3 regions of the Mesorhizobium sp. NPDC059025 genome follow, and region 3 is predicted to be linked to each of the others. Evidence: riboswitches for the same ligand, from Rfam matches in the RefSeq annotation. Region 3 holds a riboswitch; each other region holds the start of a gene.
The links. Region 3 has a riboswitch for cobalamin ahead of ACFWYE_RS00450 (DUF1636 family protein). Riboswitches for the same ligand answer to the same signal wherever they lie in the genome.

Region 1 (10,518 bases), on a different contig from region 3:
CGGTGCCTTCGTCAGGCCTGTTATCCGGGATGAAGAACAGCGTCACATGGCCGCGGACATTGATCGCCTGCACTGTCACGAAATCCGGATTGCCGGCGCCGATCGCGACGATGAGGACCTTGCGCCTCATTGCCGGATCGCAGATCCAGGGGCGACCGACCCCTGCAGCGCTTCGAAGAGTTCGGCGAGCCGGCGCGGTCCGGGATGGTCTCCCCGGTATCGCTGCAATCTGGCGATCTCGATGGTCGCCGCCGCGGCGAGGTCCGTCCCGGCGGGTTGCGCAAGCAGCCACGACAGGAACACATCTTCCGGCTGTTGCGGGGCCGCCGGCTGTCCGGCGATGTGTCGTGCTTCGACGTTCAGTCCCATGCCAGCGCCCCGCCATTCTGGTATTCGATGACGCGGGTCTCGAAGAAGTTCTTCTCCTTCTTCAGGTCCATCGCTTCCGACATCCACGGGAACGGGTTCTCGGCCTCCGCGAACACCGGGTGCAGGCCGAGTTGCGCGCAGCGGCGGTTGGCGATGAAGTGCATGTACTGCTCGCACAGCGCCGCGTTGAGCCCGAGGAACCCCCTCGGCATCGTGTCGCGGCCGTAGGAGGCCTCCAGTTCCGCCGCGTCGGCGATCATGGCGCGCACCTCTTCCTGGAACGCTTTCGTCCACAGATGCGGGTTTTCGATCTTGATCTGGTTGATGACGTCGATGCCGAAATTGAGATGGATGGACTCATCGCGCAGGATGTACTGGTACTGCTCGGCAATGCCGACCATCTTGTTGCGTCGGCCGAGCGACAGGATCTGGGCAAAGCCGGTGTAGAACCACATGCCCTCGAAAATGACGTAGAAGGCGACGAGGTCGCGCAGGAAGGCCTGGTCGGCTTCCAGCGTACCGGTGCGGAAATCCGGATCGTCGAGATGCTGCGTGTGCTTCAGTGCCCACGCCGCCTTGTCGGTGATCGACGGCACCTCGCGATACATGTTGAACAGCTCGCCTTCGTCGAGCGACAGGCTTTCGACGATGTACTGGAAGGTGTGGGTGTGGATCGCTTCCTCGAAGGCCTGGCGCAGCAGATACTGCCGGCATTCGGGGTTGGTGAGATGCCGGTAGATGGCCAGCACGATGTTGTTGGCGACGAGCGATTCCGAGGCGGCGAAGAAACCGAGATTGCGCTTGATCATGCGCCGCTCGTCATCGGTGAGGCCGTCCTTCGACTTCCACAGCGCGATGTCGGCCTGCATCGACACTTCGGTCGGCATCCAGTGGTTGTTGCAGCCGGAGAGATATTTCTCCCAGGCCCAGCGGTATTTGAGCGGCAGCAGCTGGTTCACGTCGGCGCGCGCATTGATCATGCGTTTTTCGTCGACGGAAACGCGGGCACCGCTGCGGTCGATCTCGCCGAGGCCACTGGCGGCGACAGCAGGGGGCATCTCCGCTCCGAGATCGATCGCAACTTTGGGCTGGGCTTTTGGTTCGGACCAGTCGAGCATCTTCTTTTCTCCTTCTTTTTCTTCGCTGCTTACTGGCAGGCTTCACATTCCGGATCGTCGATGGCGCAGGCTTTGCCCCAGGCGGCATCGGCATTGACGATGATCGGCTGGGCGGCCGGTGCTGCTGTCACGACAGCCGAGACGGCATTGAGCTTGCCGTCGGTGCCCTTCAGTGTCGACTTCTCGACATGCGTCGCCGAGCGCGAGCGCAGGTAGTAGGTCGTCTTCAGGCCTTTTCGCCAGGCAAGACGATAGAGTTCGTCGAGCTTCTTGCCGGAGGGATTGGCAATGTAGAGGTTGAGCGACTGCGCCTGGTCGATCCATTTCTGGCGTCGTGACGCCGCGTCGATCAGCCAGGAGGAATCGATCTCGAAGGCGGTCGCATAGAGCGCCTTGATGTCGTCGGGCACCCTGTCGATCTGGCCGAGCGAGCCGTCGAAATATTTGAGGTCGGAGATCATCACCTCATCCCACAGGCCGCGAGCCTTGAGATCATGCACGAGCTGCGCGTTCACCACCGTGAAATCGCCGGACATGTTCGATTTGACGAAGAGGTTCTGGTAGCCGGGCTCGATTGACTGCGACACGCCGCAGATGTTGGAAATGGTGGCGGTCGGCGCGATTGCCATGCAGTTCGAATTGCGCATGCCGGATTTCTTGACCCGCTTGCGCAACGCGTCCCAGTCGAGCGTGGAAGACGCATCCATCTCCACGCTGGGCCGCGCCTTTTCCAGGAGGGCAATGGAGTCGATCGGCAGGATGCCTTTCGACCACAGCGATCCTTCATAGCTCGGGTAGCGGCCACGCTCGGCGGCAAGATCGACCGAGGCCGAGATGGCCTGGTAGCTGATCGCCTCCATGCTGGCGTCGGCGAAGGCGACCGCTTCATCCGAGGCATAGGGGATGCGCAGCAGCTGCAGTGCATCCTGGAAGCCCATCAGGCCCAGTCCCACCGGCCGGTGGCGCAGGTTGGAACGGCGCGCCTCTGGGATGGTGTAGAAATTGATGTCGATGACGTTGTCGAGCATGCGCATGGCGACGCCAACGGTCTTTGCCAGGCGATCGAGGTCCAGCCCCTTTTCGCTGACATGGTTGACCAGGTTGATGGAGCCGAGATTGCAGACGGCGACCTCGTCCTTCGACGTGTTCAGCGTGATTTCGGTGCACAAATTGGAGGAGTGAACCACGCCGACATGGCCTTGCGGCGAACGGATGTTGCAAGGGTCCTTGAAGGTGATCCAGGGGTGTCCCGTCTCGAACAGCATGGTCAGCATCTTGCGCCAGAGGTCGACGGCGCGGATCTTGCGGAAGACCTTGAGCCCGCCGGCGGCTGCCTTCGCCTCATAGGCCTCGTAGGTCTGCCGGAACGCGGATCCGTAGAGATCGTGCAGGTCAGCCGTCTCGTCTGGCGAGAACAGCGTCCATTCGCCATTGGCCTCGACCCGTTCCATGAACAGGTCCGGCACCCAGTTGGCGGTGTTCATGTCATGCGTGCGGCGGCGGTCGTCGCCGGTGTTCTTGCGCAGGTCGAGGAACTCCTCGATGTCGACATGCCACGTCTCGAGATAGGCGCACACGGCGCCCTTGCGCTTGCCGCCCTGGTTGACGGCGATAGCGGTGTCGTTCGCCACCTTCAGGAATGGCACCACGCCCTGGCTCTCGCCATTGGTGCCCTTGATGTGCGCGCCAAGGCCGCGAACCGGGGTCCAGTCATTGCCGAGGCCGCCGGAGTATTTGGCCAACAGCGCGTTGTCCTTGACCACCTTGAAGATGCCGTCGAGGTCGTCGGCGACGGTGGTCAGGAAGCATGACGACAACTGCGGCCGTAGCGTGCCGGAATTGAACAGCGTCGGCGTCGAAGCCATGAAGTCGAAGGAGGACAGCAGGTCGTAGAACGCGACGGCCCGAGCCTCGCGGTCGATCTCGCGCACCGCCAGTCCCATGGCGACCCGCATGAAGAAGGCCTGCGGCAGCTCGAAACGCTTGCCCTTCGTGTGCAGGAAATAGCGGTCGTAGAGTGTCTGCAGACCGAGATACTGGAACTGCAGGTCGCGTTCGGGCTTCAGCGCGGCACCCAGCCGGGCGAGGTCGAAGCGGCCGAGTTCTGGATCGATCAGCTCGGCTTCGATGCCGGCCGTGATGAATTCCGGGAAGTAGGAAGCATAGCGGCCCGCCATCTCGGCCTGGGTTGCCTGCTCGCTTCGGCCGGTGACGAAACTCAGGGCTTCGCGGCGGAGGCGGTCGAGCAGCAGGCGGGCCGAAACGAAGGCATAGTTCGGCTCGGTCTCGACCAGCGTGCGTGCGGCCAGGATCGGCGCCAGCGACAGTTCATCCAGCGTGATGCCGTCATAGAGATTGCGGCGTGCCTCGGTGAGGATGGCCTCGGGCGAAACGGCTTCCAGGCCGGCGCAGGCTTCTTCGACCACGCGCGAGAAGCGGGCGTCGTCGAGCGGAACAAGCGCACCGTCTTCGCCCTTCACGTTGAGCGATCCGCCCGGCGCGACCGCATCCGCCTTGTCCACCAGGCGCTCGCGCGCCCGCTCCGCGCGATAAAGCACATAGGCGCGCGCCACCTTGTGGTGTTCGCCGCGCATCAGCGCCAGTTCGACCTGATCCTGGATTTCCTCGATATGGAAAGTGCGTCCGGCTTCGAAGCGGCGCGTCAGCGCCGCAACCACCTGTCCGGCCAGGTCCTCGACAACGTCATGCACACGCCGCGAGCCCGCCGCGCTCGAGCCTTCGACGGCGAGGAAAGCCTTGGTCAGCGCCACCACGATTTTCGTCGCATCGAACGGCGTCACCGAACCGTTGCGGCGTATCACCTTGTAGCCGGGTTCGGCCTGAGGCGAGTGATGGCTTTCGCCGATCGGTGGGGCCTTGTGGGCTCCGTTCGTGGTGAGCGCTGCAGTCGTTGCCATGTCATCCCCGTGGCGTTGTGGGCGGGGATTTTGGGGGAACGCATTGGCCGTTCGGGACGCAGCGACGCCCGGCCACGCGCACCGCCGGGACACCCCGCCCGAGGTTCGTTCTCGTTCGTCGCGGCAGGTCTCCTGGCTCGCAGGTCGTCGCCCTTGTCGGCCTTCCCGGTGCGTTACGGCACCAGTGGCATTCTTCGACGCGGGCTCACTGCTTACAGTTGCGGGGGCAGCACCGGCTTTGCACCGGCTTCCCTCTTAGCTCCCGAACCAGACGACTCGGGAGAACCTCGACTTCGATATCTAGTATAGAACAGCGACTTGATGTCAACGACTGGTGTGGATGGTCGCGGATTTGCCGACAATGGATTTCGGTGGCTCACCGCTTGAAACTGATCGTGATCGCCAGCGTCATCGAGGAGCGGGCTATTTCAGGCGGCGGGGCGGGTACCGGGGAGGCCCGCTTCACGGTCTCGATCGCAGCGCGATCAAGGGCCGCATTGCCGGAGGAGCCCGCGACCGAAGCCGATTTTACGGCGCCTTGGCCATTGATGCGCAACTGCACGCGAACCGACGCAGAACCACTGGCGCCCGGGGGATATTGCCTGAAGCGGCGGATATGGGCGATGACCTTGGCCTGCCATTGCGCAGGTGATACCGCGCCGCGGCTGGTTGCCTTCGCGGGGCCCGTGGAAGTTGCCTGCTTCGGTGAAACCGCCGCCGGCCGAACGGCTTTTTCAGATGGGCCGGACTCGTCTGCTGCCACGGTCTTCTTCGGCGCGCTCTTGCGCTGCTGGCGAACCGGCCTGGCGGGCTCTGCCCGTTCGAGTTTGCGAGTGCGGCTGTTGTTCTCGGCCTTTCGGGGTTCCTGTCGCGCGGCGCCGGGCTTCTCGACCGGGCGGGCGGGTTTGCTTTCCGGCGCCTTCGTGACGGCCGGCACGGCTGGCACGTTTTGCTGCGCGGAGCGGAGAACCTGTGGTGCAGGGGCGGCTTCCTGTTTCGGCTGCGGTGCTTCGGTTCTGGTTTCCGCTGTTTCCTGTCGCGGCTGCCGCGCGGGTTCGGTCGTCGGGGGCTTGTCGTCTTCAGGGAGCGGATCGGCCTGCGCCGGTTCGTCTTGCGGAAGCTTTTCCGGCGCCTTTTCGATATCAGGCCGAGGAACGGCGCGTGCCGGTTCGTCGACCGCATCCGCGGGCCGCTCGGCCTTCAGGGCAGCCTCGGATACGTCCGGAGGCACCCACTCTACCGAGATGGAGTCGACGATGCCCGTATCGGCGGCGGGAGGCAGGACTATCGCGGCGAGATAGAGCCCGGCGCCGATATGGGCCGCGACGGAGACCACGCCACCCAGCAACCAGCGCTGCGCTTCACTGCGGCCGCCTGACGGTTCTTCGCCGGACTCAGGTTCCGGTGCTGCGGTGTTCGGGATGACGTCATCGCTGTCGGGCCGCGGCGCCGGAATTTCTGGCACCGCCTTGTCGTCGGTCGCCGGGGCAGGCGAGGCAGGGCCGGCGCCGCGCGCGGATTTCCGCGCGTGCGATCTCGCCGGCCTGGCCATGCCCTAGAACCGCATGGCCGAGTTCAGGTAGAAGGTGCGGCCCTGTTCCGGGAAGCCGTAGGCAAGCTGGTAGTTCTTGTCGAAGATGTTCCTGACGCCGAAGTCGAACTCGAAATTGTCGTTCAGCTTGTAGTTCATGTTGAGATTGACCAGCGCGAAGCCCTTGGTTTCGAAGAACGCGGTCTCCAGCCGGTCCGTCGACCAGCGTGAGCTGTAGATGGCGACGTTGGGCGACACGGTGAAATTCTCGTACGGCACCCAGTCGGCATAGAGATAGGCGCTGTGTTCCGGCGTGCCGATGGGCTTGAGGCCGGGCCTGACCGGATCGGAAAGCTTGCGCTTCAGATAGGTGTAGCTCGCACCCAAGGTCAGATTGGAAAGCACGTCCCATTCACCGTAGACTTCGACACCATGGTAACGGCCGTCGCCGATGTTCTGGCTCTGGACTTTCCCGCCACCAACACTCACCGACTGGATCACGTCGGAGACGTCGCTGTAGAACACCGAGCCGCCGATCTTCAGCGTTTCGGTCGGTTTGCCGGCCCAGCCGAGCTCGTAGTTCACGGCGCGCTCGGGGCTGAGATCCGGGTTCGGCAGGGCATCGCCGAAGCGGGTGCTGAACCGGTCGAACAGGGTCGGGAAACGCGTGCGTGAGGAAATGCTGGCGTGGAATTCCGACGCGTCGCTGTAGCGATAGATCGCCGCCCCCTGCCAGTTGAATGCCGAGCTGCCGCCATGCGGATATTCGGACATCTTCTTGCTGGCCGAGTCGTATTTCTGGGCCTTGACCAGCTTGTTCTTGTCATAGCTGATGCCGCCGACGAAATCCAAGCTCTCGGTAGCGTGGAAGGTGTTTTCGACCGCCACGGACCAGGTGTCCTCCAGTTTCGTCTGCTTCGGGTCGACGAAGGCTGAAGTGCCCGGCTGGTTGTGATCCCAGTTGGTGTGGTCGTCGCGGCGGTAGTGAACGGCGCCTTTCAGCGTGTTCATAGGGATGAGTTCGGTTCCGGCCTCGACGCTGACACCATAGGCGCTGTCGTCATAGTAGCTGTTGAAGGCGCGCGCCTGCTTCTGGCTCGTGAAGGTCGAGTCGTCATAGGCCGAAAGCAGGTTGTAGAAAGTGTTGTAGTAGGCCTTGGTCTTCACATAGGACTCGTCGCCGAGTTGCGTGTGCGAGTAGAAAGCCAGCGAGTCGATGTCCCAGCGTGGCCATTCCCAGTCGCGCTGGTAGGCGGCGCCCGCCGGCAGCGGCGTGCGCGTGATGCCGCGCACCGGCTCGTAGATGCTGTAGGGCGCGGCCTTCTCACCCTGCTGCTTGGTGTAGCTGATGACGTATTCGTCGGTCTCGTTCGGCGTGTAGCCGAGCTTGAAGTTGGCACGCCAGTCGCGAACGTTGGAGAAGTCGCGGCGGCCGCCATCCTCGACGGGCCCGCCGATGCCGACCGGGACCGGATTGAAGCCCTGCGGCAGGAACCAGCCGTCGCTGTTGCGGAATGAACCGCTGGCCTGGAGATAGAATTTCTCCTGCTTGGTTCCGACCCAGCCGGATGTCGTGAACGCGGAAAGATCACCGGTGTTGCCGAGGTCGACGCCGGTGCGCAGTTCGCCTTCGAATTCCTTGGTCGGCTTCCTGGTGACGAGGTTGATGGCGCCGCCCATGCCGCCAGGCCCGCTCAGCACCGAGACGTAACCCTTCTGCACCTGGATCTCGGAAAGGTCCGGCGTCAGGAAGCGTCCGTAGTCGAGACGATTGTCGGCCGGCAGATAGACACGGATGCCGTCGATATAGAGCGGCACCTGGAAACGATCGAAGCCGCGAACGTAGATCAGCCTTTCGTTGCGGCTGCCGCCGGTGTTGGAGACCTCGACACCCGGCGTGGCTGCCAGCGCATCGTCGAGTGTGTTGCGGTTGCTCTTGTGGATGTCCTTTGCCGTCACGACGCTGCGCGACACCGACTGACCGCCAATGTCGGAAGAGGTGCCTGTAGCGGCGCCATAGACGACGATCTCGCCGAGCTCGAAGACGGGGGAAGTGCCCGCACGGGCGGGCGCAGCAGGTGCGTCGTCCTTTTTCTTTTCGACGTTCCCGTCCTGCTGCTGCGCATGAGCAACCGGCAGTGCGGCAGCGGTTGTCAAAAGGACGAGCAAAGTCGTCGACGAAAGTCGCTTCATGAAAATCCCCCTCAATGCCCCGATCGGACTTGCCCGCCGCCAACGTGACGACAGGTCGTCCTCCCAATTTGTAAGCGTAATATACGGACAAATACAAAGAACGCGCACTCCGTCAAGGCAACGGTTCGCGCTAAACAGTTTATTGCAGTAGGCCAGCAATCCCCTTCCTTGACCGATATGTCAGAACAGAAATAACAATCGTGCTGATTTCAAGCGTGCGAGGGGACGAAAAATGGATCGACGGGGATTTCTGGTGCGGCTCTCGCAGGCATTCCTGCTTCTATGCCTCGGCGTGGCGGCGGCCGCATCCGCGCAGGCCGCAGGCCGCACGATCGTCGATTCCGCGGGGCGTTCCGTCACATTGCCTGAACGTGTGGAGCGCGTGCTGGCGGCAGGCCCGCCGGCCTCCACGCTGTTGTATGTGCTGGCGCCCGACAAGATGGTCGGCTGGGTGCGCGAGCCGGGCGCCGGGGAAAAGGAATTCCTGGCCGCGCCCTACAGGGACCTGCCTGCCTATGGCCGGCTGACCGGCAAGGGCAATACCGCCAATCTGGAACTGGTGCTCTCGCTGAAGCCGGACATCATCATCGATGTCGGCACGGTCGACGCGACCTACGCATCGCTGGCGGACCGGGTGCAGGAGCAGACCGGGATTCCCTATGTGCTGATCGACGGCTCCTTTGCCAAATCCGTTGAAACGCTGCGCAAGACCGCCGATCTGCTGGGCGTGCCGCAGCGCGGCGAGGAACTCGCCGCCTATGCCGCAACCACGCTCAAGGACATGGATTCACTGCTGGCTACTGTTCCGATGAATGAACGCCCGAAAGTTTACTACGGGCGCGGACCGAAGGGGCTTGAGACCGGCCTGGCAGGTTCGATCACCACGGAAATCCTTGGCGCGGTGGGAGCACACAGCGTCGCCGATGCCGCCGGCAAGGGCAGCCTTGCGAATGTCTCTCTGGAACAGGTGCTGGCCTGGAACCCCGACGTAATCCTGACGCTCGACGCGGATGCCCAGGCAGCCATCCTCAAGGATCCGTCATGGTCGGGCATCGGCGCGGTCCAGAAGCGGCGTGTCTACCACACGCCGACATTGCCGTTCGGCTGGTTCGATTCCCCTCCCGGCATCAACCGGCTCATCGGCGTGCCATGGCTGGTCTCGGTTCTTTATCCGGGAAAATCGTCCGGCGAACTGGCGGCAACGGTGCGCTCCTTCTACAAGCTGTTCTACCATGTCGAGCTGACGGACAAGCAGCTGGACACGTTGCTCGCGGATGCCCGGCCGAAACCATAAGATGACGCAATCACCAGGGGCAGCTTTCTCGGCGACCGGCAAGGGGAAAGCCCGGTTGGGCTGGGTCGCCGCATGTCTGACGCTGGTCCTCGTGGTGGTCGCGGCTCTGTCATTCGGCCATTACGGCGTCAGCCTGGCGGAGGCTTTCCGCGTCGTCGCGGCAAGGCTGACGGGGAGCGAGAGCGGCCAGCCGCCGATTGTCGATACGGTGGTGTGGAACGTTCGCCTGCCGCGTGTCGTGTGCGGACTTCTGGTCGGGGCTGCGCTTGCCGTCAGCGGGGCGGTGTATCAGGGACTGTTCCGCAATCCGCTGGTTTCGCCGGACATATTGGGGGTCTCGGCCGGCTCCAGCCTTGGCGCGATCTGCGGCATCTTCTTTTCCCTGCCGGTCCTCGCCGTCCAGGGCCTGTCGTTTGCCGGGGGGCTGGCCGCCGTGGCGCTTGTCTATGGCATCGGCAATGCCGCGCGTGGCCGCGACCCGATGCTGATGCTGGTGCTGGCCGGGATTGCAATCGGGGCTTTGCTTGGCGCCTGCATCTCGCTGCTCAAGGTGCTGGCCGACCCCTACAACCAGTTGCCGGCCATCACCTTCTGGCTGCTCGGCAGCCTTGCCAGCGTCACGCGCGGCGATCTCGTCTCGATTCTGCCGGTGATGGTGGTCGGCCTCATCCCGATGGTGCTGTTGCGCTGGCGCATGAACCTGATGACGCTCGACGATGAAGAGGCGCGGGCGCTGGGGGTGGAAACGGGAAGGATACGGCTCGTCCTGATCGTTGCCGCGACGCTGATGACGTCCGCCGCCGTCTCCGTCTCGGGTATCGTCGGCTGGATCGGATTGCTGGTTCCGCATCTGGCGCGTGCCCTTGTCGGCCCCGATTTCACGCGGCTGCTGCCGGCCAGCGTGCTGCTGGGGGCGGGTTACCTGGTGCTGATGGACACGCTGGCCCGCAACGCGGCCAGCATCGAAATCCCGCTTGGTATCCTGACGGCGGCCGTCGGCGCACCGTTCTTCCTGTGGCTGCTGGTGAAGTCGGCAAGGGGATGGGCCTGATGCTGAGTGCCGTCGATCTCGCCTTCGGCTACCCGGGAAGACGT
Region 2 (10,518 bases), on a different contig from region 3:
AGGCGGCGTTCCTCTTCCAGTTCCTTGCGTTCGCCGGCGCTGAGATCGATCGGGATGCAGCCGTCGACGGCATTGAGCAGGAACACCTTGGTCCATTCCTGGCCCTTGGCCGAATGGATCGTCGACAGGATCAGATAATCCTCGTCGAGAAGCGGCGGGCCGGCTTCGTCGCTGGTTGCGCTGGGCGGGTCGAGCGTCAGGTCGGTCAGGAAGCGGTCGCGCGACGGATAGCCGGACGCAATCTGCTCGAGCTGCAGGAGGTCCGCCCGCCGCACAGTCGCGTCCTCGTGCTTGCGCTCGAGATGCGGCTCGTACCACAGCCTTGCCCGCTCCATCTCCGACGGCCAGCCCGGGCCGCGACGCAGGTCGCAGAACAGATCGACGAACAGCGGCCAGTCCCTGGCGGCGCGCGCCGGCGGCGCGAAACGCGCCAGGCCCATCTCGAGGTCGAGCGACTGCTCCATGCTGTCGATGGCTTGCGTCGCAGCCGACGGCCCGATGCCTGGCAGAAGCTGCATGACACGGAAGCCGGCAATGCGGTCGCGTGGGTTCTGCACGAAGCGCAGCACGGCCAGCACGTCCTTGACATGGGCCGCGTCGAGGAATTTCAGCCCGCCGAATTTCACGAAGGGGATGTTGCGCCGGGTCAGCTCGACCTCGAGCGGGCCCGAATGGTGGGATGCGCGAAACAGCACCGCCTGCTGCTTGAGCTGGGTTCCGGTCTCGCGTTCCTTCAGCACCTCGTCGCAGATGTAGCTCGCCTGTTCGGCTTCGTCGCGCACGGTGACGATGGCCGGCTTTTCGTGCGAGGCGCGGTCGGTCCACAGGTTCTTGGTGAAGCGTTCGGTCGCCTCGCCGATGACGGCATTCGCCGCATTCAGGATCGCGTCGGTTGAACGATAGTTGCGATCGAGCGTGACCACATCGGCAGGCGCCGGAAACAAGGTCGGGAAATCGAGGATGTTGCGGACTTTCGCGGCACGGAACGAATAGATCGACTGGGCATCGTCGCCCACCACCGTCAGGCCGGCCCCGTCCGGCTTGATTGCCGTCAGGATCGAGGCCTGCAGCCGGTTGGTGTCCTGATATTCGTCGACGAGGATGTGGTCGAAGCGCGACGACAGATGCGCGGCGATGTCCGGTTCCGCCGCCATCTGCGCCCAGTAGAGCAGCAGATCGTCGTAATCGAGGATATTCTGCCGCTGCTTGGCCTCGACATAGGCGCCGAACAGCCGTTTCAGCTCCTCGCTCCAGCCGACGCACCAGGGGAAACAGTCGGCGACGACCTTTTCCAGCACGTCCTGCGCATTGACCACGCGCGAGTAGATCGCAAGGCACGTCGCCTTGGTCGGAAAGCGGTTCTCGGTCTCCGAGAAGCCGAGATCGTGCCGGACCAGGTTCATCAGGTCGGCGGAATCCTCGCGGTCGTGGATGGTGAAGCTCGGCTCGAGCCCGATCTCCAGCGCATAGTCGCGCAACAATCGCGCGCCGATCGAATGGAACGTGCCGGCCCAGGTCAAGCCTTCCGTCAGGCTGGCGGCGCGATCCTTCATCACCTCGGCGGCGATGCGCTCGACACGCCTCGTCATCTCGGTCGCGGCGCGGCGCGAGAAGGTCATCAGGAGGATGCGACGCGGATCGGCGCCGCGCACGATGAGATGCGCCACCCGATGGGCGAGCGTATTCGTCTTGCCTGAGCCGGCGCCGGCTATGATCAGCAGCGGTCCGCAAACCGCGCCGTCGCCGTGCAGGACCGCTGCCCTCTGGCCGTCGTTCAGCTTGGACAGATAGGCTGGGTCCTCGATCGAATCACGGATTGCGATGTTCATGCGGCCATGAAGCATCGTTTCCGTTTCGTTCGCAATGGCCGCGGGCCGCCTTGCGGCCTGGGTTACGCCAGCCTGCTCGGCAAGCTTCCCATGCGCGTCTCCAGCGGGGAGCGGAGAAACGCGGCCGATTTGGGAACTGGCACTCGGGAATGCTGGTATAGGGCTAGCCAACGTATCAGGCTAGCCGTTGAGGTAGCGACGCATGCAATAGAGCAGCGCTGCCTGTTCCTCGTTCTCGCGGACGTCTACCACGCGCCCGAATAGGACACGGTGGGTTGCCTCATCGACGGCATTGCTGAGTTCGCATTCGAAGCTGACCGAGGCGTCTGTCAGGACGGGAACACCCGTAAGACCTTCTGTCCATTCGCCAAGTGCAAATCGGTTCACCACCAGTGTCTTTCCGCCGAACGCGTCGGAAAGGTCCTCGTGGCCCGGCATCAACGTGTTGACGCAGAAATAGCGTGCGTTTTCGAAAGCATGAAAACATGAGCTCGCACGATTGATACAGACGAGCAGTGTCGGCGGGGTATCGCTGACGCTGCAGACAGCGGAGGCCGTAAAGCCGTAGCGCTTGCCGCCGGAATTGGTGCTGACGACATTGACCGAAGTGCCGAGGCGCGACATCCCGTTGCGAAACGTGGCTCTGTCCACAATGCCGAAGCGATGCTGCATCACATTCATTTTGATCTCTCGGGCGCGTTCGGAGCGGGCAAACCGAGGCGCTCGCGCAAGGCCGCCTGTCTCCCCGCGGCGGGAACGGCAAGGCATGTCCAGTCAGTCGACGGCGTCGCGTGGCTGTCTGGACGTGCCCCGGTCGTCAGGCCCGGGCTGTGAGTTCTTTTCGAACGATTTCCGCGCCTGCACTCAAGGCATTCAGCTTGCCTCTGGCTACTCGACGGGAGAGGGGGGCCATGCCGCAATTGGTGCAGGGGCACAGTTTGTCGGCATCGACAAACTGAAGTGCTCTTCGCAGAGTAGCGGCCACTTCCTCCGGCGTCTCGATGGTATCGCTTGCCACATCGATGGCCCCGACCATCACTTTTTTACCGCGAACAAGTTCGATGAGATCCATTGGAACGTGAGAGTTGTGGCATTCCAGGGAGATCATGCCGATGCTGGATTTCTGCAGCTTGGGGAAAGATTCCTCATATTGCCGCCATTCCGACCCGAGAGTCTTCTTCCAGTCTGTGTTGGCCTTGATGCCATACCCGTAGCAGATATGAACGGCAGTTTCGCACTTGAGCCCTTCGATTGCCTTTTCCAGGGTGGCAACACCCCAATCGTTCACCTCGTCAAAGAAGACATTGAATGCGGGCTCATCGAACTGGATGATATCGACGCCGGCAGCTTCCAGTTCCCTGGCTTCCTGATTGAGGATCTTGGCGAATTCCCAAGCCAGCTTTTCGCGGCTCTTATAGTGATTGTCAAAGAGCGTATCGATCATGGTCATCGGACCCGGCAGAGCCCATTTGATAGGCTGCCTGGTCTGCCGGCGCAGGAACTTGGCGTCTTCAACGAAAACCGGCTTTTGGCGCGACACTGCGCCGACGACTGTCGGGACGCTCGCATCATAGCGATCCCGAATTCTGACGGTCTCGCGTTTTTCGAAATCAACCCCGTCCAGGTGCTCGATGAACGTCGTGACGAAATGCTGGCGCGTCTGCTCGCCATCGCTGACGATATCGATGCCTGCCTGTCTTTGATCGTCAAGTGACAAACGCAAAGCGTCCTGCTTGCCTTCGATCAATTCCTCATCCTGCAGTTTCCAGGGTGACCAGAGTTTCTCCGGCTGGGCCAGCCACGAGGGTTTTGGCAAGCTGCCGGCGGTTGACGTGGGCAACAGTGTTTTCATGATGGGCAGCCTTGTCTTTTTGGTTGGTCAGCGAACGCGATTGGCGGACCACTGCTCGAGGATGGACTTGTATGGTTTGATGAAGTGCTCCTCGGCGAACTTTCCCTGCTCGATCGCCAGCCGGCTACGCTCTTCCCGATCGTAGACAATTCGGGTCAATGAATAATCCTGGTGTTTCAGACTTGGCTGGTAGCACGCCCCCGCCGACGAGTTGGCGTTGTAGATCTCGGGTCGATAGATCTTCTGAAAAGTCTCCATCGTACTGATGGTGCCGATCAGCTCAAGATTGGTGTAGTCTGCAAGCAGGTCGCCGACAAAATAGAAAGCCAGAGGCGCCACGCTATTCGATGGCATAAAATAGCGGACCTGCATTCCCATTTTCTGAAAGTATTGGTCCGTCGAAGACAATTCATCTTGCCGGTACTCAACGCCCAATACAGGGTGCCGATTTTCGGTGCGGTGATATGTCTTGCTGCTTGAAGCGCTCAGACATATGACCGGAGGCTTGGAAAAATGCTTCTTGTAGGCATCTGAATTCAGGAAACTTTTGAACAGGTTTCCATGCAGATCTCCGAAATTGTCCGGGATGCTGAATTCCGGGCGGTTCTTGTTGTGCTCCGGCAGCAATACGCTGAAGTCGTAGTCTCGCACGTAGGAGGAGAAATTGTTCCCAACAATACCTTGGATCCGCTCGTTCGTCTTTCGGTCAACGATGTTTGTTTTCAATATTTCAATTATCGGGAAGGCATTGTTGTTGTCTTCGGCGCCAATAATCATCTCAACCGAAATGATTTCGAGTTCGACAGAATAACGATTGCCCTTGGGGTTATCCCAATGCGCCAGGGCGTTGAAACGATTGTCGATCATCCTCAGGGCATTGCGCAGGTTTTCCTGTCGGTTCTCTCCTCGGGCCAGATTGGCGAAATTGGTCGTGATACGCGTGTTGTCCGACGGGCTATATTCCTCGTCAAAACGAATACTCTTGAGGCGAAACGTAAAGTCGTCACTCATTGCGACCTGCCGGCGATCGACAAGGGACAGGCGGGGGTTGGCGACTTGAATTTTGGTTTGAGACACGACTTACCCCAATGAGTTGGGGGCATGGGTCAGCGGACACATAGCAAGGCGGTCCGCTACGCGGCCTCCGCTACGGCACACCGGGACACCCCGCCCGTGGACGTTTTTTCGTCAAGGCAGGTCTCCTGGCTCGCGGGTCATCGCTTCTGTCCGTCTTCCCAGGGTTCACCCCAGTGACATTCTGGACGTCAGCTCACCGCTTACAGTTGCGGGGGCAGCTTCGGCTTTCCCGAATATGACGGGGCACCAACTTCCCTCTTAGCCCCGGCGCGTTGCACGCAACGATCGGGGAACCTAGACGCCTTCACCCTCCTGCAATTGTCAGATGAAGTCAATAGCGCATAAAGAAATGTTTATATCTTTATCGCGTGCGTCGGCGTCGGATTTGGCGGCTCAGACGCTGTCCCGGTTCCACCCTGCTTGTCGTGCAGTTGCACGGAGCGTCACATCACGCCGGCCGTTTCTTCAGCGGGATGATGTTCGGCGCTGCCCCAGCCTCGGCGGCGTCGTGGCCAACCGCTTCGCCGCGGGCAAGCGTCCTTCGCGTATTTCCCTCGGCAGGGCCCGTGGCAACGTCCTCGAAATAGCGCGCCGGGGTTGTTCCCAGCATGCGCTTGAACATGGAGATGAACGCGCTGACGCTGTCATAGCCGAGATCGCCGGCGATGTTGGTGACCGACTGGCCCTCCCCAAGACGCCGCAACGCCAGGCCGATGTGAAGCTGCTGTCGCCAGCGCAGGAACGACATGCCGGTTTCCCGTTGGAACAGTCGGCTCAACGTCCTGTTGCTGGCGCCGATGCGGGCGCCCCATTCGTCGATCGTGAAGCGCTGGTCCGGGTGCTCGATCATCGCCCTGGTCAGCCGCTGAAGCCTCCTGTCGGTCGGCATGGGCAGATGGATCGGTTCCAGCGTTGCGGTCGCCAGTTCGTCGAGCAGCACGGCGATGAGCCTGGCTTCGCGTTCGCGGCCCATCGCCGCCGGCGGCGTCGCGCAGTCGAGCCGCAGGATGAGCTCGCGCAGGAACGGCTGGACGAACAGGATGCCGCAATCCGGGTCGAGCGCAGCGGCCAGATCCGCATCGATGTAGAGGTTGAGGATCTTGATATGCCCGGCGACGCGACCGGCATGGGAAACACCGCTCGGTATCCACATGGCGCAATGCGGCGGGACGGTCCAGAGCCCGCCGGCAGCCTGCATCGTCAGCACGCCGCCGATGACACACATCAGCTGCGCCTTGTCATGATGGTGGGGCTCTGTCTCGCCGACGAAAGTCGTTTCGGTGATCAGGCTGAAAACGGGGCGTGGTACGTCATCCACTTGCCCGAAGCCGTGTATTTGCGGAAAATTCACCCGCTTCTCCTGATCCCGGATCAGCCAAACCGATAGCGTATCCCAAACCCGTGCGGCATGTCATCGAGGCCCTGGAGGAGCCTATGATCCGGCACGCGCCTCGAGCAGAAGAAGCATGCCTCTCGCCGCCGCTCGCCTCTCGTCGGTCTCGAAAAGAACGGAAAAGCCGAACGCCTTGCTCGCGGTCGCCGCAGCCAGCCGCACCGCCGCGCTGGCGGGTTTTTTCCCCTCTATCACGATCATGGCGCGGCAATACTTCCTGAAACGATCCCTGGTCCGTTTGAAGAACAGGGCCTTTTCCCTGCGCTCTTCGGCCGTTTCCGTGTCATGGTCGTCCGGTGAATGATCGGTGATCAGCACGAACGGTGCCTGCCGGTTCAGAAGCGCTTCGAGCTCGGCGAGAATCGAAGCAGGCGACTGTCCTTCCTCCCGCGCGAAGACAAGCGGGAAGCGCGTATCGTCCAGGAACATTGATTTGTTTCCTTCCGCAGACCGGGTCGATCGGCAAGCCTTTCCGAGGGGCTAACTGGCGGCAACACCGATATCCCAAGCATGCCACGGCGGCGTTCAGGCTGCTCTCGCGCGTCTGCCAACAAATCCCGCGAACCCGCCATTGCGGTTTCGCGCGGACTTTCCCGTCAGATATGGCCCGTCAGATATGGATTGCCGCCGTCCGCAGCTCCGACGGGCTCTGGCCGTGGAACTTCTTGAAGGTCCTGGCAAAGTGCGAGGCGCTTTCAAATCCCGCTTCCAGGGCGATCTCAAGCATGGAGGCATCGGTGTTTGCGACAAGCGCCTTGGCATGGATCAGCCGCACGCGCTTGTAGGCATTGGCGGGCGACATTCCCGCCTTCTCCTTGAAAAGGCGCTCGAGCTGGCGGCGGCTCACCCCTACCTGCCGCGCCAGCTGCGTGATCGGGATGCGGTCATTGATATGCTGCTCCATCGCCAGAAGCGTCGCCTTGATACGGACGTCTTCCGCCTCGTCGGCAAATGTACGCCTCGCCTGCAGATGGAAGGGGGAGCGGGCGTGATCGATCTGGAGGACTTCCAGCGCGTTGCGTTCGGCATCCTCGCTGATGTGGCTGCGCACGATGAGCGCCGCCATGTCGGCGGCGCTGCTGCCCCCGGCGCACGAACCCCGGTTCTCATCGAGATGGAAGATCCTGTCCGAGCGGACGACATGGTCGGGAAACCGGTCCTGGAAGTCGCGCGCATGGAGCCAGCTGACACAGCACTCGTGGTTCTTCATGAGTCCGGCATCAGCCAGGATGAACGTGCCGGTGCACAGGCCGATGAGCGGTACGTTTGCTGCTGCAACGCGACGCAGATAACGCGTGGTCTCGGCGTCGACGGGCTCCTCCACATTGAGCAGTCCGCCGACCACCACGATATGGCTGAAATGAGCCGGGTCGACGAAACCGGACGTTGGAACGACCTGCACGCCGCAGCTCGATTTCACGGGGTTCTTCGAACTTGCCAGCACATGCCAGTCCGCACTGACGCGGCCCGACCGGTCAAGCTCGTCGCTTGCCAGCCGCAGCGTGTCGATGAACAGCGCGAAGGCCGACAGGGTGAAAGAGCGGCCGAGGATAAAACCCACGCGCAGCTTTGCCGGGGAATTCATGGATCTTTCTCCTGGCTCGAACACAATCCGGCAGCCTCCCGTTCCCATCGGGAAGAGGCGCAGGCCATCGGTTCTCCCAAAGCCTGCGCCACGGCTGCGACATTTTTAGGTCGTCCCGATCAGGCAGCTTTCGAAATATCGCCATGCGGGTCAAGCACGTACTTGACCGCCGCGCCCTGGTCGAAGCTCTCGTAGCCTCGCGCGGCGTCCTCGAGCGAGATCACCCTGGCGTTGACGATATCGGCGATCGGCAGGCGATCATGCAGGATGGCCTGCATCAATTGCCGATTGTATTTGAGCACCGGCGTCTGCCCGGTGTGGAAGGATTGCGCCTTGGCCCAGCCGAGTCCAAGACGCAGCGAGAGGCTGCCGTGCTTGGCAGCCGCGTCGACGGCCCCTGGGTCTTCCGTTACATAGAGCCCGGGAATGCCGATCGAGCCGGCAGCACGGGTGATCTCCATCATCTGGTTCAGCACGATCGCCGGCTGCTCGCCGCCGCTATGGCCGCGGGCCTCGAAACCGACCGCGTCGATCGCGCAGTCGACCTCGTTGGAGCCGGTGACTTCGGCGATCATGTCGCCCAGCCGGTCGCTCTTGGAAAGGTCGATGGCCTCGAAACCCACCTTGGCGGCATGGGCGAGCCGTTCCTTGTTGAAATCGCCGACCATGACGACGGCAGCACCGAAGATGCGGGCGGATGCGGCCGCGGCGAGGCCAACCGGTCCGGCACCGGCGACATAGACGATCGAGCCGACACCGGCGCCAGCGCGAACGGCGCCATGGAAGCCGGTCGGCAGGATATCGGACAGCATGGTCAGATCGCGGATCTTTTCCATCGCACGGTCGCGATCGGGGAATTTCAGCAGATTGAAATCGGCATAGGGCACCATGACGTAGCGGGCCTGCCCGCCGATCCAGCCGCCCATGTCGACATAGCCGTAGGCGCCCCCGGCGCGAGCCGGGTTGACGGTCAGGCACACGCCCGTGTCCTGCCCCTTGCAGCAGCGGCAGCGTCCGCAGGCCACGTTGAACGGCACCGAGACGATATCGCCGACCTCGAGCATTTCGACGTCGCTGCCCTTTTCGATGATCTCGCCGGTGATCTCATGGCCGAGCACCAGGCCGGCTTCCGCCGTGGTGCGGCCGCGAACCATGTGCTGGTCGGATCCGCAGATGTTGGTGGAAACCACCTTGAGGATCACCGCGTGTTCGATGCGCCGGCCATCCGGCGCTGCGAATTTGGGATCGTCGATGTCCTGGACCTCGACCTTTCCGGGGCCCAGATAGACCACGCCTCTGTTCCTGCTCATGCTCTTCCTCCCAGTTGGATTTTCCCAGTCGGATCAGGGGGCGTTTGATTGAATCGCCAAGCTGATCTAACTCTTTGCTGGAGCATGATCTTTTCCGAAAACGGGTTCCCACTTTTCGAGATCAAGCCCTGGTCATTCGCTACGGGCGGCTGATCTCCTCCAGATACCAGTTGATGTAGCGAAGCTCGTTGTGCTCCATCGGCGCGATCGGGCCGGGCACGAAATAGTGCGAGCGCACGCCGCGCGCGGTGTGCTCGATGATCTTCTTGTCCTCTTCGGTGGTGACCTTCCAAAGCCAGGTCAGCTTTTCCAGGTCGTAGTCGCGTCCTTCCTCGGCATCGTTGCGGACGAGCCAGATCAATTCCATTTCGCAGCTGTCCGCCGTCTTCGGCACGAAGCGGTAGATCATGCCGTGATCGGGGTAGCAGACGAGGAATGTGGTGCCGCCGAGATGGATCGAGGTGACGCCACCGTCATATTCGGCGAACCGTCCCATCAGCGGCGCAATCGGCTTGCCGTCCTGGCTGCCGGTGGAGACGCCGTCGTAGAGCGCATAGCGGAAAGTGTGGATCGCCTCCTGCCCCATTGCCGAGTTCTGCCAGCGATCGCCGCTGACGACCTCGATGCCCAGCGCGCAAGTCCGCGCCTCCATCGTCTGGTTGAGCTTCTCGATCATCTCGAGCGGCTGCTCCAGCGCATGGGTCTGGGAATATTCGGGATGTGCCGGTCCGCAGTGATAACACTCGACGTAATTTTCGACGGCCAGCTTCCAGTTGGCCTGCAGCGGATAGAGTTCGCGATGCGCCACCTTCGCTTCGCCCCAGCCATACTGGCCGCAACTGGTCCGCAGCGCCTGCTCGATCGGATCGAAGTCGAGCGGCGTCTCGGCGAAGCTGACGAAGACGAGTCCCGACGCGACACGAACATGCAGCTTCTTGAGACCGTGCTCGTTGCGGTCGAAATCCTTCGGCATCAGCCGCGCGGCGCGCAGCGAGCCGTCATTGGCGTAGGTCCAGGCATGGTAGGGGCAGACGAAGAACCGCGCATTGCCCTTGGGCTTGGTGCAGACCTCGGCGCCGCGATGCCGGCACACGTTGAGCATGGCGTGGATCGTGCCATCGGCCACCCGTGTCAGGATGATCTGCTCGTCGCCGAGTCGGAACAGCTCGAAGTCGCCGGGGTTGGGGATGACGCTGGCATGCGCCAGGCAATGCCAGTGCCGGCGAAACAGGCGCTCCATGTCGCGCTCGAAGATCGCCGGATCCATGTAGAACGGCCGGGCCAGGCCGTGGCCTGGCCGGTGCGTCGCGATCAGGTCGCCTATGGCGTCGTCGGCGGCTGATTGGTGAAGATGCACGATGCTCATTGCTGGCTACTCATCGTTGGCTTGGGAGGGCTGGCGCGGGTCTGATCTTCAAAGATTGGGAACGGGTCTCGGCCAGTCGTCGGAACAGGCGACAGTTGCCAGAAGG
Region 3 (10,518 bases):
ATGGTGTGGCGACGTATTCCTGTCTCCGTGACTACTTCCGGCTCGCACCGCACGACACCAAGGGGCGGCTTGAAGAACTGGTCGAGGACGGCGAACTGATCCCGGTTCGCGTCGAGGGATGGGACAAGCCGGCCTATCTGCACAAGGACGCGCGCCAGCCGCGCAAGGTCGAAGCGCGCGCCCTGCTCGCCCCTTTCGATCCGCTGGTGTTCGAGCGCAGCCGCGCCGAGAACCTGTTCGACTTCCGCTATCGCATCGAGATCTACACGCCGGCCGACAAGCGGCAGTACGGCTATTACGTGCTCCCCTTCCTCTATGACGAGAAGATCGTTGCCCGCATCGACCTCAAGGCCGACCGGCCTGCCAGCGTGCTGCGGGTCCATGCGGCCTATGCCGAACCCAGCGCGCCACCGGAAACCGCGGCCCAACTGTTCGAAGAACTGAAGCTGATGCAAGACTGGCTTGGCCTTGAACGTATCGAGATAACGCCTGCTGGCGATCTCGGCCCGGCGCTCGCCGATATTGCCATGACCGCAAGGGCGGCCTGACAATAAGCAAAGGAGGCGCCGCAGCGCCTCCTCATCTGCCACACTCTATCCGGCCTACTGGAACATGCCCTTGGGTGTCTCGCCCTTCAGGAAGGGTTCGGTGAAGGCGGAGAGCAGCGCCGGCTGGGTAATGACTGCCGTGTGCGACGTTGCCGGCATGACGGCAAGACGCGAAGCGGCAAGCGGCTTGCCCATGTCGCCCATGGCGCCGCCGCCAAGCAGCCGGAACAGCGCAACCGAGTGTTCGAGCGTAGCCACATCCGCGTCACCGCTGATGACCAGCACCGGCATCTTCAGCGCCTTCACGTCGGCCTCCCACGCCATCGGCTCCTTTTCGAGCTGGATCAGCTTGGCAACCAGAGCGGGGAACCCGTCCGGATTGGCGGCAAGCTTCTTGTATTCGGCGGCGAAAGGCATGTTGACGAACATCTCGACGTTCATCTGCGGGACGAAGGCGGTGAATTCGGGCTGCCAGCCCTTGGCATCATAGGCGACGGATGCGGCAACCAGCCTGTTGACCTTTTCAGGATGGCGGATGGCGAGTTGCAGGCCTGCTGCCGCGCCCATCGAGTAGCCGAAGACATCCGCCTTCTTGAGCCCCACCTTGTCCATGAAACCGGCGACATCGTCGGCGAGATTGGGATAGGTGATCGGCCGGTCGATGTCGGTTGTGCGGCCATGTCCCTGGAACTCCAGCGCATAGACCTTGTGGGTCTTGGCCAGCATCGGGATGATCTCGCCCATCGAGGGGATGTTCATGTAGGCGCCGTGCAGGACGACCAGCGGTTCGCCCGCGCCCGATACTTCGTAATACATCTGCATACCGTTGACCTCGACACGATCGCCGGTGGGTTCGGTCCCGGCAAAGGCGGGACTGGCGAGAACAAAGGCAGCGGCAACTAGCAATGCGCGGAACATAGGGGTCTCCGTTGGTTGTCTCATGCGTTTTCGGTAACGCTGACAATAAGACGAAGCAGCGTTTCGCATTCCGACATGGCCAGACAAAATTTCTGTCTGGCGGCTGGCGACCAGCAGCGAGGCAGTGTCACTCTCGTCACGTCTCCGAATCTTCGAATGCCCAACGGCCAACCGAAAGACTGCCCCATGCCGCACGAACCTGCTGCGCAATTTCGAGCTGCAACTCCGGCAGACGTGGCTTTGGTCCGCGACATCGTGCGCGCGGCCTACTCGAAATGGATCCCGGTGATCGGCCGCGAACCGAGTCCGATGAAAGCCGACTATGACGAGGCCCTGCAAAAGCACCAGTTCACGCTGCTCTACCTGGGCATCGAGATCGCCGGCTTGATAGAGACCGTCCAGGAAAACGATCATCTCTGGATCGAGAACGTCTGTGTCTTGCCGGCTCAGCAAGGAAAAGGGCTCGGCAAAGTGCTGCTCCATCATGCCGAAGAAATGGCTCGCCAGGCAGGCCACAACGAAACCCGGCTGCTGACCAACGCCGCGTTCGAAGCCAACATCGCACTCTATGAGCGCCTGGGTTACGTCATCACCGAACGGGAGCCATACATGGAAGGCACCACGGTCTATATGCGCAAGCGTCTCGCACTTCATCTCTGAACCGCCAGCCGTTCGAGCACCCGCATGACACGCGTCTTGATCACCGGCATGTCCGGAACCGGCAAATCGGCCACGATCCGGGAACTGGCTGCACGTGGCCATGCCGCCTACGACCTTGATACGCCGGAGTGGTCACACTGGATCGAAGCCGCTCCTGGCGACACACTGACGCCCGGAGACGGCAAGGATTGGGTGTGGCAGCTCGACAAGGTTCGCGTGCTGCTTTCCCAACCACGTGACGAGGCACTCTTCATCAGCGGCTGTGCCGAGAACATGGACGAGCTTTTCCCGCTGATCGACACGATCATCCTGCTCTCTGTGCCGATCGATACGGTTATGCAACGCGTGTCCGCGCGAGCGCCGGGCAGATACGGTCATGTCGATGAGGAACGACGCAGGATTGGCGAATTGATCGCAATGATCGAACCGCTGCTTCGGGAGTCGGCCGACCACGAGATTGATTCCAGCGCACCGGTCGAAAAGACCGTCGACCGGATCCTTCAGTTGGTCTGGCGACACCCTAGTCCTTAGGTGGAGCAGGTCACGAGCTCGCACAATCTGTATCAGGCCCGCAGGAGAGCGTCCGGATTGATAGCCCCGAGTTCTTCGAAATATTGCCTCAGCGTACTGGGCTCGCGTCCGAGAATGGCGCGCAGAGTCAGGCTGTTTCCGGCAGAGCCGAACGCCGTATAGGATTCAAATACGCGTGCCAGTTGAGCCAGCGCCTCGCCTTCGAAAGGCGGTTTGGCGGCTGCCGCCCATGCCTCGAAGCTGAGTTCCACCGGTTCGATCGCGCGTCCAAGCAAGGCGCCCATCAAGGCGGCGATCTCGATGCGGTTGTGCATCCCATCGGCTGCAAGCTCGAAAGAGCCATAGGCAAGCTGATCGCCTGTCAACGCCTTGGCCACCACTTCAGCGACGTCGCGGTAATCGACACGCGCCAGCCGCGCCGTGTTCGAAAAGGGTTCCGCGAAGACACCATCACGAACCACGGCCTGCCATGCCGGGGCAATGTTCTGGAACAGCGTCGCCGGGTACAGGATTGTGTAGTCCAGATTGGAACGCAGCAGCGCCTCCTCCACCGGCAGTTTGCTGGCATGATTGGCCAGTCCGTTAGCTGGATGGATGACGGACGAAAACACGAACTTGCCAATTCCCGCGCGTTTCGCCGCATCAACCATGGCAATGCCGAGTGCCGGTTCGTCCGCAACAAAGGGCGGGCCGACATGATAGACCCCATGAACCCCCTTGAGCGCGCCGTCGAGACTTTCGGCATCGCGCAGATCGCCATCCACGATTTCCAACGCGCCATTGTCGCGTGCCGCGCGCGCGGCGACCTTGTTGCGCACCAGCGCCCGCACGATGACACCGCGCCGGGCAAGTTCCGCTGCGACATAGCCACCGCTGCGGCCGGAAGCGCCCACCACGAGTACGGTTTTCCTGTTCGGATCAGACATCGGCTTTCCTGACATGTTGGAACCACTTGTCGGAACATCGATCTCTCGACAGCCGATTGGTAGATGGTCAATTCGTGATATGGTCTCTCGAAAATCGGAGAACCATTATGGATCGGTTTGGTGATGTCGAGGCGTTCCTGGCGATCGTCGAACGCGGCAACCTGTCGGCAGCTGCCCGTCATCTCGGCCGTTCTCTCCAGGCGGTCAGCCGTTCACTGGCAGCCCTTGAAGGAAGTGTGGGCGTCGAACTCGTGCACCGCACGACCCACAAGGCACAGCCCACCGAGGCGGGATATGACTTCTACCAGCGGGTGAAACCGGCGCTTCTGGAAATTGTCGAAGCCAGGATACAAGCTGGCAACTGCAGCGCAGAGCCAACCGGACTGCTCAGGATTGGCGGACCGGAACTGCTGGGGCCTAGTTATCTCATCCCCATCGTCGCACGTTTCATGGAAATGCACCCTAAGCTCGAAGTAGAACTCAGCCTGTCGAACCACTTCGTCGACCTGGCCCAGGAAGGGCTCGACCTTGCCATCCGCATTGGCGAACTGGCGGATTCCGACTTGAAGGCGCGCCGGCTCGGCGTCATGCGCCGGGTCGTCTTCGGCGCGCCATCCTATTTCGGCAAACACGGACGGCCACGCCACCCACGCGAACTCACCGAACATCAATGTATCTTCCGCAACACCGATCGTGATGCCGGCGCCTGGCAATTCCAGGAAGGCGGCAAGCCATTGAGCGTGAAAGTTGGCGGACGGCTGCATCTCGACAACGCGGCCGCCAGCCACGCGGCGGTTGCCATTGGCCTCGGCATCGGCCGCGTGCCACTCTGGCAAATCCAGGATCTCGTCGACATCAACACCGTCGAGGTGATTCTGGAGGGCTTCGAACAGCCCGCGATTCCAGTCCACATCGTCTGGCCAGCAGCTCGCCTGCCACTCGCAAAGACACGGCTTTTCATCGACTTCCTGGCAGCCAATCTGCACATTCAAAGTCGGGAACGTGATTGCGTCGTGGCATGATGTCGGCTCGGTGGCCCAACCGCACCATCACGCTTGCGACGCGATCCGCCGTTGCGGCGCGTTGACAGCGCCACCTGCCCAAGCCTAAATCCGGCAAAGACGGTCTCCTCCCTTCACCGGGAGGAGCGAAGAGGGAATGCGGTGCGAGGCAAAGCTTCAAGTCCGCGGCTGTCCCCGCAACTGTGAGCGACGAGCCAAGGCCGATAGCCACTGGGATTTCCCGGGAAGGCGGCACCGAGGCAGCGACCCGCAAGCCAGGAGACCTGCCGTCAAACCAAGAATCCCAACGCCTGGCGGGTGTCCCGGGCAAGGAGCCTGATTTGGATCGCAGCGATAGTTTCTCGGCCGGGACGACGAGTGTGACGGCGGATGTCGAAACCGCCCCCGTCACCATCATCGTCTGCTCGTCCTGTCGGGACGAGAGCGGTTCGGATGCCCATCCTCGTGCCGGCACGATGCTGGCCGAAGCCACGAGGACTGCCGCCCTGGGCAACCAGACCATTCAAGTGCGCTCGGTCGAATGCCTGGGTAACTGCAAGCGCCGCCTCTCGGCAGCACTGCTGCGCAACGATTGCTGGAGCTACGTCTTCGGCGACCTGACGGTTGAATCAGGTTCCGACCTCGTGACTGGCGCAGAGCTTTTCGCAACGTCGCAGGATGGCCTCATCCCATGGCGTGGCCGTCCCGATTCCCTCAAGCGCGGCCTCGTCGCGCGTATCCCTCCCCTCGCTGTGTTGAAGGACCAGATATGACCGCTTCCGTTTCCCGCGTGCCTTGCACCGTCGTCACCGGCTTCCTCGGCGCCGGCAAAACGACGCTGATCCGCAACATCCTCGAGAACGCAAAGGGCAAGCGGCTGGCCCTCATCGTCAACGAATTCGGTGACGTCGGCGTCGACGGCGAGATCCTCAAGGGCTGCGGCGTTGAAAGCTGCCCGGAGGAGAACATCGTCGAACTCGCCAATGGCTGCATCTGCTGCACGGTCGCCGACGATTTCGTACCGGCGCTCGACCAGATCCTGGCGCGCACGCCGAAAGTCGACCACATCCTGATCGAGACGTCCGGCCTCGCGCTGCCGAAGCCACTGGTGCAGGCCTTCCAGTGGCCGACTGTGAAAAACCGCGTGACCGTCGACGGCGTTGTCGCCGTGGTCGACGGCCCGGCTCTGGCTGAAGGTCGCGTCGCCTCGGACATGGACGCGCTCGCCGCGCAGCGTGCCGCCGACGATTCACTCGACCACGACGATCCGGTCGAGGAGGTGTTTGAAGATCAGGTCGCCTGCGCCGACCTGATCATCCTCTCCAAGAACGACCTGCTGGATGCGGCCGGTGCTGCCCGCGCCAATGCCGTTCTCAGCGAGCATGTTGGCCGCGCGGTCAAGGTGGTGCCGACCGCACAGGGCAAGGTCGATCCGTCCGTGTTGCTCGGTCTCGGTCTTGCCGTCGAGGACGATATCGAAAACCGCAAGAGCCACCATGACGGCATGGGCGACCATGAGCATGACGACTTCGACACCTTCGTCGTCGAGATTCCTGCAGTTGCCAACCCGGATGATCTCGCTCGCCGTGTCGCGGAAGCCGCGGACAAGGAGAATGTGCTGCGCGTGAAGGGGTTCGTCGAAGTCGATGCCAAGCCGATGCGGCTCCTGCTGCAGGCGGTTGGACCGCGTGTGAACCACTACTATGATCGCGCCTGGACGGCAGACGACGACCGTCGCTCGCGGCTGGTGGTGATTGGCCTCAAGGGTCTCGACCGCCCGGCCATCGAGAAGATCCTGGTGGGATAAACCTTGCATATCCTGACCACCACCTCCGCCTCGCTCGACGATATCGCCGAGCCGGTAGACCTGCGCCAGCAGCCGGCGGAGATGGTGGCGCTGTCTTTCACCGACAGCGATCTGGCCGGATTGGCGTCCGGCTGGCAGGCGGATGTCGCCGCCCTGCCCTCGATGCGGCTGGCGGCATTGCGCGACCTTCGCCACCCGATGTCCGTCGATCTGTGGATCGACAGCGTTGCGCAGCACGCCAAGGTGATCCTGGTGCGTATCCTGGGCGGCTACGACTGGTGGCGCTACGGCTGCGACCAGCTTGCGGCAACAGCCCGCGCCAGGGGCATCAAGCTGGCGCTGCTGCCCGGCGAATCCCACGACGAGGATCCGCGCCTCACCGAAGCTTCCACCCTGCCCGCGGACGAACTGGAAGCCCTGCTTGCCTATTTCCGCCAGGGTGGACCGGCCAACATGTCTGCGCTGGTCAGCCGACTGGCTGGGCTTTGCGGCCACGATCGCGCTGTTCTCCCGCCTGTCGAACTGCCCAAGGCAGGTTTCTATCAACCCGGCGTTGGGGTCGTGGACGCGCTTCCTCCCATCTTCGCCGGCAAACCGGCCGTCCCCATCCTCTTCTATCGTTCGATGCTGCTCGCGGCCGATGCCGCCCCCATCGATGCCCTGGCCGGAGCTCTGGAGGTGCGCGGTATCACGGCCGTACCCATCTTCGTGCCCAGTCTGAAGAACCAGGCCTCGCTGGGTTTCGTGGAAAAGACACTCGGCGCTCTGAACCCGGCAGCCATCGTCACCGCCACCGCATTCGCTTCCGGCGCGGAACCGGGAGCCGAAACCTTGTTCGACCGTGCCGGGGTGCCGGTGTTCCAGGTCATCGTCGCCACGACACGCCGCGACGCCTGGGAGACCAACCAGCGTGGCCTGGCACCGGCCGATCTTGCCATGCATGTGGTGCTGCCGGAGCTGGACGGCCGCATCCTCGCCGGCGCGGTTTCCTTCAAGGCCGAAGTTGCGACCGATTCGGCGCTTGCCTTCCGACCTTTCGCCAACAGGCCTGAACCCGATCGCGTCGAGCGCGTCGCCGACCGCATTGTGGCTCATATCCGGCTGCAGCAGGCGGAACCCGCTGAGAGACGCGTCGTCATCCTCATCCCCGATTATCCCAGCGCGCCCGGACGCACCGGATACGCTGTTGGCCTCGACGTGCCCTCTTCCGTGCTCTCCATGCTGCACGACCTTAAGGAAGACGGTTACACGGTTGAGAAGATTCCTGAATCCGCGCGCGCTTTGCTCGACCTCCTGGAACAAGGTGGCGAACATCTTGATGCCGAGGACTACGCAACGCTCTCCGAAAACCTGCCGATCGACGCGCGCCAGGCGGTGGTCGATGCATGGGGCAAAGCTTCGTCAACCGATTTTCCTTTCCGCGCCGCCAGCTTCGGCAACGTTACCGTAGCCCTGGCTCCGGATCGTGGCCGCTCCGCCGACCGGCGCGCCGACTATCACGACCCGACGCTGCCACCGCGCCACGAACTGGTCGCCTTCGGCCTGTGGTTGCAGAAATCGCTTGGCGTGCACGCGATCATCCATGTCGGCGCACATGGCACGCTGGAATGGCTGCCCGGCAAGACGGTTGCCCTGGGCTCGAACTGTTTCCCTGAAATCGTCACCGGCGCGTTGCCGGTGATCTATCCTTTCATCGTCTCCAACCCAGGCGAGGCGGCGCAGGCCAAGCGTCGCATCGCGGCGGTCACACTCGGTCATCTGCCACCCCCATTGACCGGCGCAGGCCTGGACGACCACCAGCAGGAACTGGAACGTCTCGTAGATGAATACGCGCAGGCCGACGGGCTCGACCGCCGCCGGCGCGACCGGCTGGCCAGGCTGATTGTCGAAACCGCGGCTAAAACCGGCCTTGCCTCGGAAGCCGGCGTCGCCAAAACCGATGCGCCCGACGAAGCGCTGCGCCGCATCGATGCCTGGCTGTGCGATCTCAAGGATTTCGCGGTCAAGGACGGCCTGCACGTTTATGGTCGTGCTCCGGTGGGCGAAGCAGATCCGCTGCGCCTGCAAAGCGCGGCCAACGAAAAGACGGCGTTGCTCGCGGCGCTCAATGGCCGCCACGTCACTGCGGGCCCAGCGGGCGCGCCCGCTCGTGGCCGCAGCGATGTCCTGCCGACCGGGCGCAACCTGTTCACCGCCGATCCGCGTACCATGCCAACGCCGACCGCCTTCGATCTCGGCAAGGCGGCAGCCGACGAAATCGTGGTCAGCTACATGCAAGGTCATGGCGACTGGCCGCGGGCCCTGGTCATCGACCTCTGGGGCTCCGCATCCTTGCGCACCGGCGGCGAGGAAATCGCGCAGGGGCTCGCGCTGATGGGTTGCCGGCCGCAATGGGATGCCGCCACTGGTCGCGTCACAGGTATCGAAGTGCTGCCGCCAGCCACGCTTGGGCGGCCGCGTGTCGATGTCACCTGGCGCATATCGGGCCTGTTTCGCGACATGTTCCCCACCCAGATCGCCCTGATCGATGCGGCGGCACGCGCAGTCGCCCAGCGTGACGAGGACGACAGCGAAAACCCGCTTGCGGCGGCAACGCGTGCAGCAGGCCGGGTCGAACCGCGCATTTTCGGCTCCTCGCCGGGAACCTATGGCGCCGGGCTGGAGGCGATGCTTGCCAGCGGCGAATGGGATCGTCGAGAGGAACTTGGTCGCGCCTATCTCGAAGCCGCCTCGCATGCCTATGGCGGAGCTGAAGGTGAAGGCTCCGCCGCTCCCGGCGCCTTTGCGGGGCGCATCGCCGAGGCTGATCTGCTTGTCCACACGGGCGACGATCCGGGTCGCGACATCCTCGAGGGTTCGGCCGACGTCGCTTTCATTGGCGGCTTCTCCGCGGCGCTTGCCGCGCTGGGCAAAAGCGCGGACGTCATCGTTCTCGACACGACCGATCCCGCAAAACCCAGGCCACGCTCGGTATCGGAAGCGGTGACACGCGTGGTGCGGGCCCGCGCCATCAACCGCCGCTTCATCGAGGGCCAGATGCGGCACGGCCCGCGCGGTGCGTCGGAATTCGCCGAGACGGTCGATCGCCTGATCGGCTTCGCCGAGACCACCCATGCCATTGCCGGCAATCTGATCGGTGCCGTGCACGATGCCTACCTCGGCGATGAGGTGGTACGGGCATTTCTGCTGGCCGAGAACCCTCGGGCTGCCAAATTCATCGCCGAGCGCTTCCAGTCGGCCAGGCGGCGTGGCCTGTGGCACCCACTGCGCAACTCGGTCGACGACGACCTTGCTGCTTTGATCGCTGAAGCCCAAGGCCATGAACCAAAGGGAGCGGAGGCGGCGGAATGAATGCCTTCCAGCGCCGCGGTGCCTGCCCCGCCTTGTCGACGCCAATGCAGACCGGCGACGGGCTTTTGGTGCGCCTCAACCCGGTTGCTGGAGGACTTTCTCCCAAGGCCTTGATCGGACTCACGGAATCCGCCGCACGGCACGGCAACGGCATCATGGAAGTCACTGCCCGAGGTTCGATCCAGATCCGCGGCCTGACCCTTGCAAGCGCCGGCCAGCTGGCCGCGGAAGTAAACGCCTTGGGCATCGCTGTGCGAACTGGCGTTCCTGTCGAAACCGGCCCGCTGGCCGGTTTGGATGCGCAGGAAATTGCCGATCCGCGCCCGCTGGCTGAAGTGATCCGCCAGGCGATCGCAAAAACGGACCTGGCAGGCAGGCTCGGACCGAAGGTCTCCATCGTCGTCGACGGTGGCGGCGCCATCAGCCTGGATGCGATCCTGGCCGACATCCGGCTCGTCGCGGCCAGGGGCATCGGCAACATGAGATGGCATCTAGCCATTGGCGGCACCGCGGCCACCGCGCGGCCGCTGGCTTTGCTGGATGAATCAGACGTATGCGATAGAGTTCTAGCGATCCTCCAGGCCATTGCGGCGATCGGGCATGAGGGACGCGCACGCGACTTGAGCGCCACATCTTTGCCCGCCGACGGCACTGCACCGACACATCAGCAAAGCCGTCGAGGCGATTCTGCTCTCATCGGAATCCTTGCCCTGGCCGACGATACCCACGCCGTCGGCATCGCCCTGCCCTTCGGTTCGATGCCTGCGGAAAGGATC

Region 1: another riboswitch for cobalamin. It lies ahead of ACFWYE_RS11110 (ribonucleoside-diphosphate reductase subunit alpha); the one in region 3 lies ahead of ACFWYE_RS00450 (DUF1636 family protein).
Region 2: another riboswitch for cobalamin. It lies ahead of ACFWYE_RS11020 (DUF1852 domain-containing protein); the one in region 3 lies ahead of ACFWYE_RS00450 (DUF1636 family protein).

The regions. Positions count from the first base shown of each region.
Region 1 covers NZ_JBHYIM010000003.1:663,788-674,305, forward strand. Annotated here, with positions in the region: gene ACFWYE_RS11095 (SAM-dependent methyltransferase) at 1-130, opposite strand, end outside; gene ACFWYE_RS11100 (hypothetical protein) at 127-369, opposite strand; gene ACFWYE_RS11105 (ribonucleotide-diphosphate reductase subunit beta) at 360-1,487, opposite strand; gene ACFWYE_RS11110 (ribonucleoside-diphosphate reductase subunit alpha) at 1,517-4,405, opposite strand; cobalamin riboswitch at 4,510-4,710, opposite strand; gene ACFWYE_RS11115 (TonB family protein) at 4,782-5,870, opposite strand; gene ACFWYE_RS11120 (TonB-dependent receptor plug domain-containing protein) at 5,961-8,129, opposite strand; gene ACFWYE_RS11125 (iron ABC transporter substrate-binding protein) at 8,362-9,423, shown strand; gene ACFWYE_RS11130 (FecCD family ABC transporter permease) at 9,425-10,474, shown strand; gene ACFWYE_RS11135 (ABC transporter ATP-binding protein) at 10,471-10,518, shown strand, end outside.
Region 2 covers NZ_JBHYIM010000003.1:641,579-652,096, forward strand. Annotated here, with positions in the region: gene ACFWYE_RS11005 (ATP-dependent helicase) at 1-1,829, opposite strand, end outside; gene ACFWYE_RS11010 (flavin reductase) at 2,010-2,510, opposite strand; gene ACFWYE_RS11015 (methionine synthase) at 2,647-3,681, opposite strand; gene ACFWYE_RS11020 (DUF1852 domain-containing protein) at 3,709-4,692, opposite strand; cobalamin riboswitch at 4,856-5,071, opposite strand; gene ACFWYE_RS11025 (AraC family transcriptional regulator) at 5,207-6,109, opposite strand; gene ACFWYE_RS11030 (hypothetical protein) at 6,191-6,580, opposite strand; gene ACFWYE_RS11035 (GlxA family transcriptional regulator) at 6,762-7,736, opposite strand; gene fdhA (formaldehyde dehydrogenase, glutathione-independent) at 7,856-9,046, opposite strand; gene ACFWYE_RS11045 (aromatic ring-hydroxylating dioxygenase subunit alpha) at 9,186-10,412, opposite strand; gene ACFWYE_RS11050 (hypothetical protein) at 10,461-10,518, opposite strand, start outside.
Region 3 covers NZ_JBHYIM010000001.1:96,221-106,738, reverse strand. Annotated here, with positions in the region: gene ACFWYE_RS00480 (winged helix-turn-helix domain-containing protein) at 1-548, shown strand, start outside; gene ACFWYE_RS00475 (alpha/beta fold hydrolase) at 603-1,466, opposite strand; gene ACFWYE_RS00470 (GNAT family N-acetyltransferase) at 1,653-2,126, shown strand; gene ACFWYE_RS00465 (shikimate kinase) at 2,151-2,657, shown strand; gene ACFWYE_RS00460 (NmrA family NAD(P)-binding protein) at 2,690-3,583, opposite strand; gene ACFWYE_RS00455 (LysR family transcriptional regulator) at 3,691-4,605, shown strand; cobalamin riboswitch at 4,689-4,891, shown strand; gene ACFWYE_RS00450 (DUF1636 family protein) at 4,926-5,357, shown strand; gene cobW (cobalamin biosynthesis protein CobW) at 5,354-6,391, shown strand; gene cobN (cobaltochelatase subunit CobN) at 6,395-9,742, shown strand; gene cobG (precorrin-3B synthase) at 9,739-10,518, shown strand, end outside.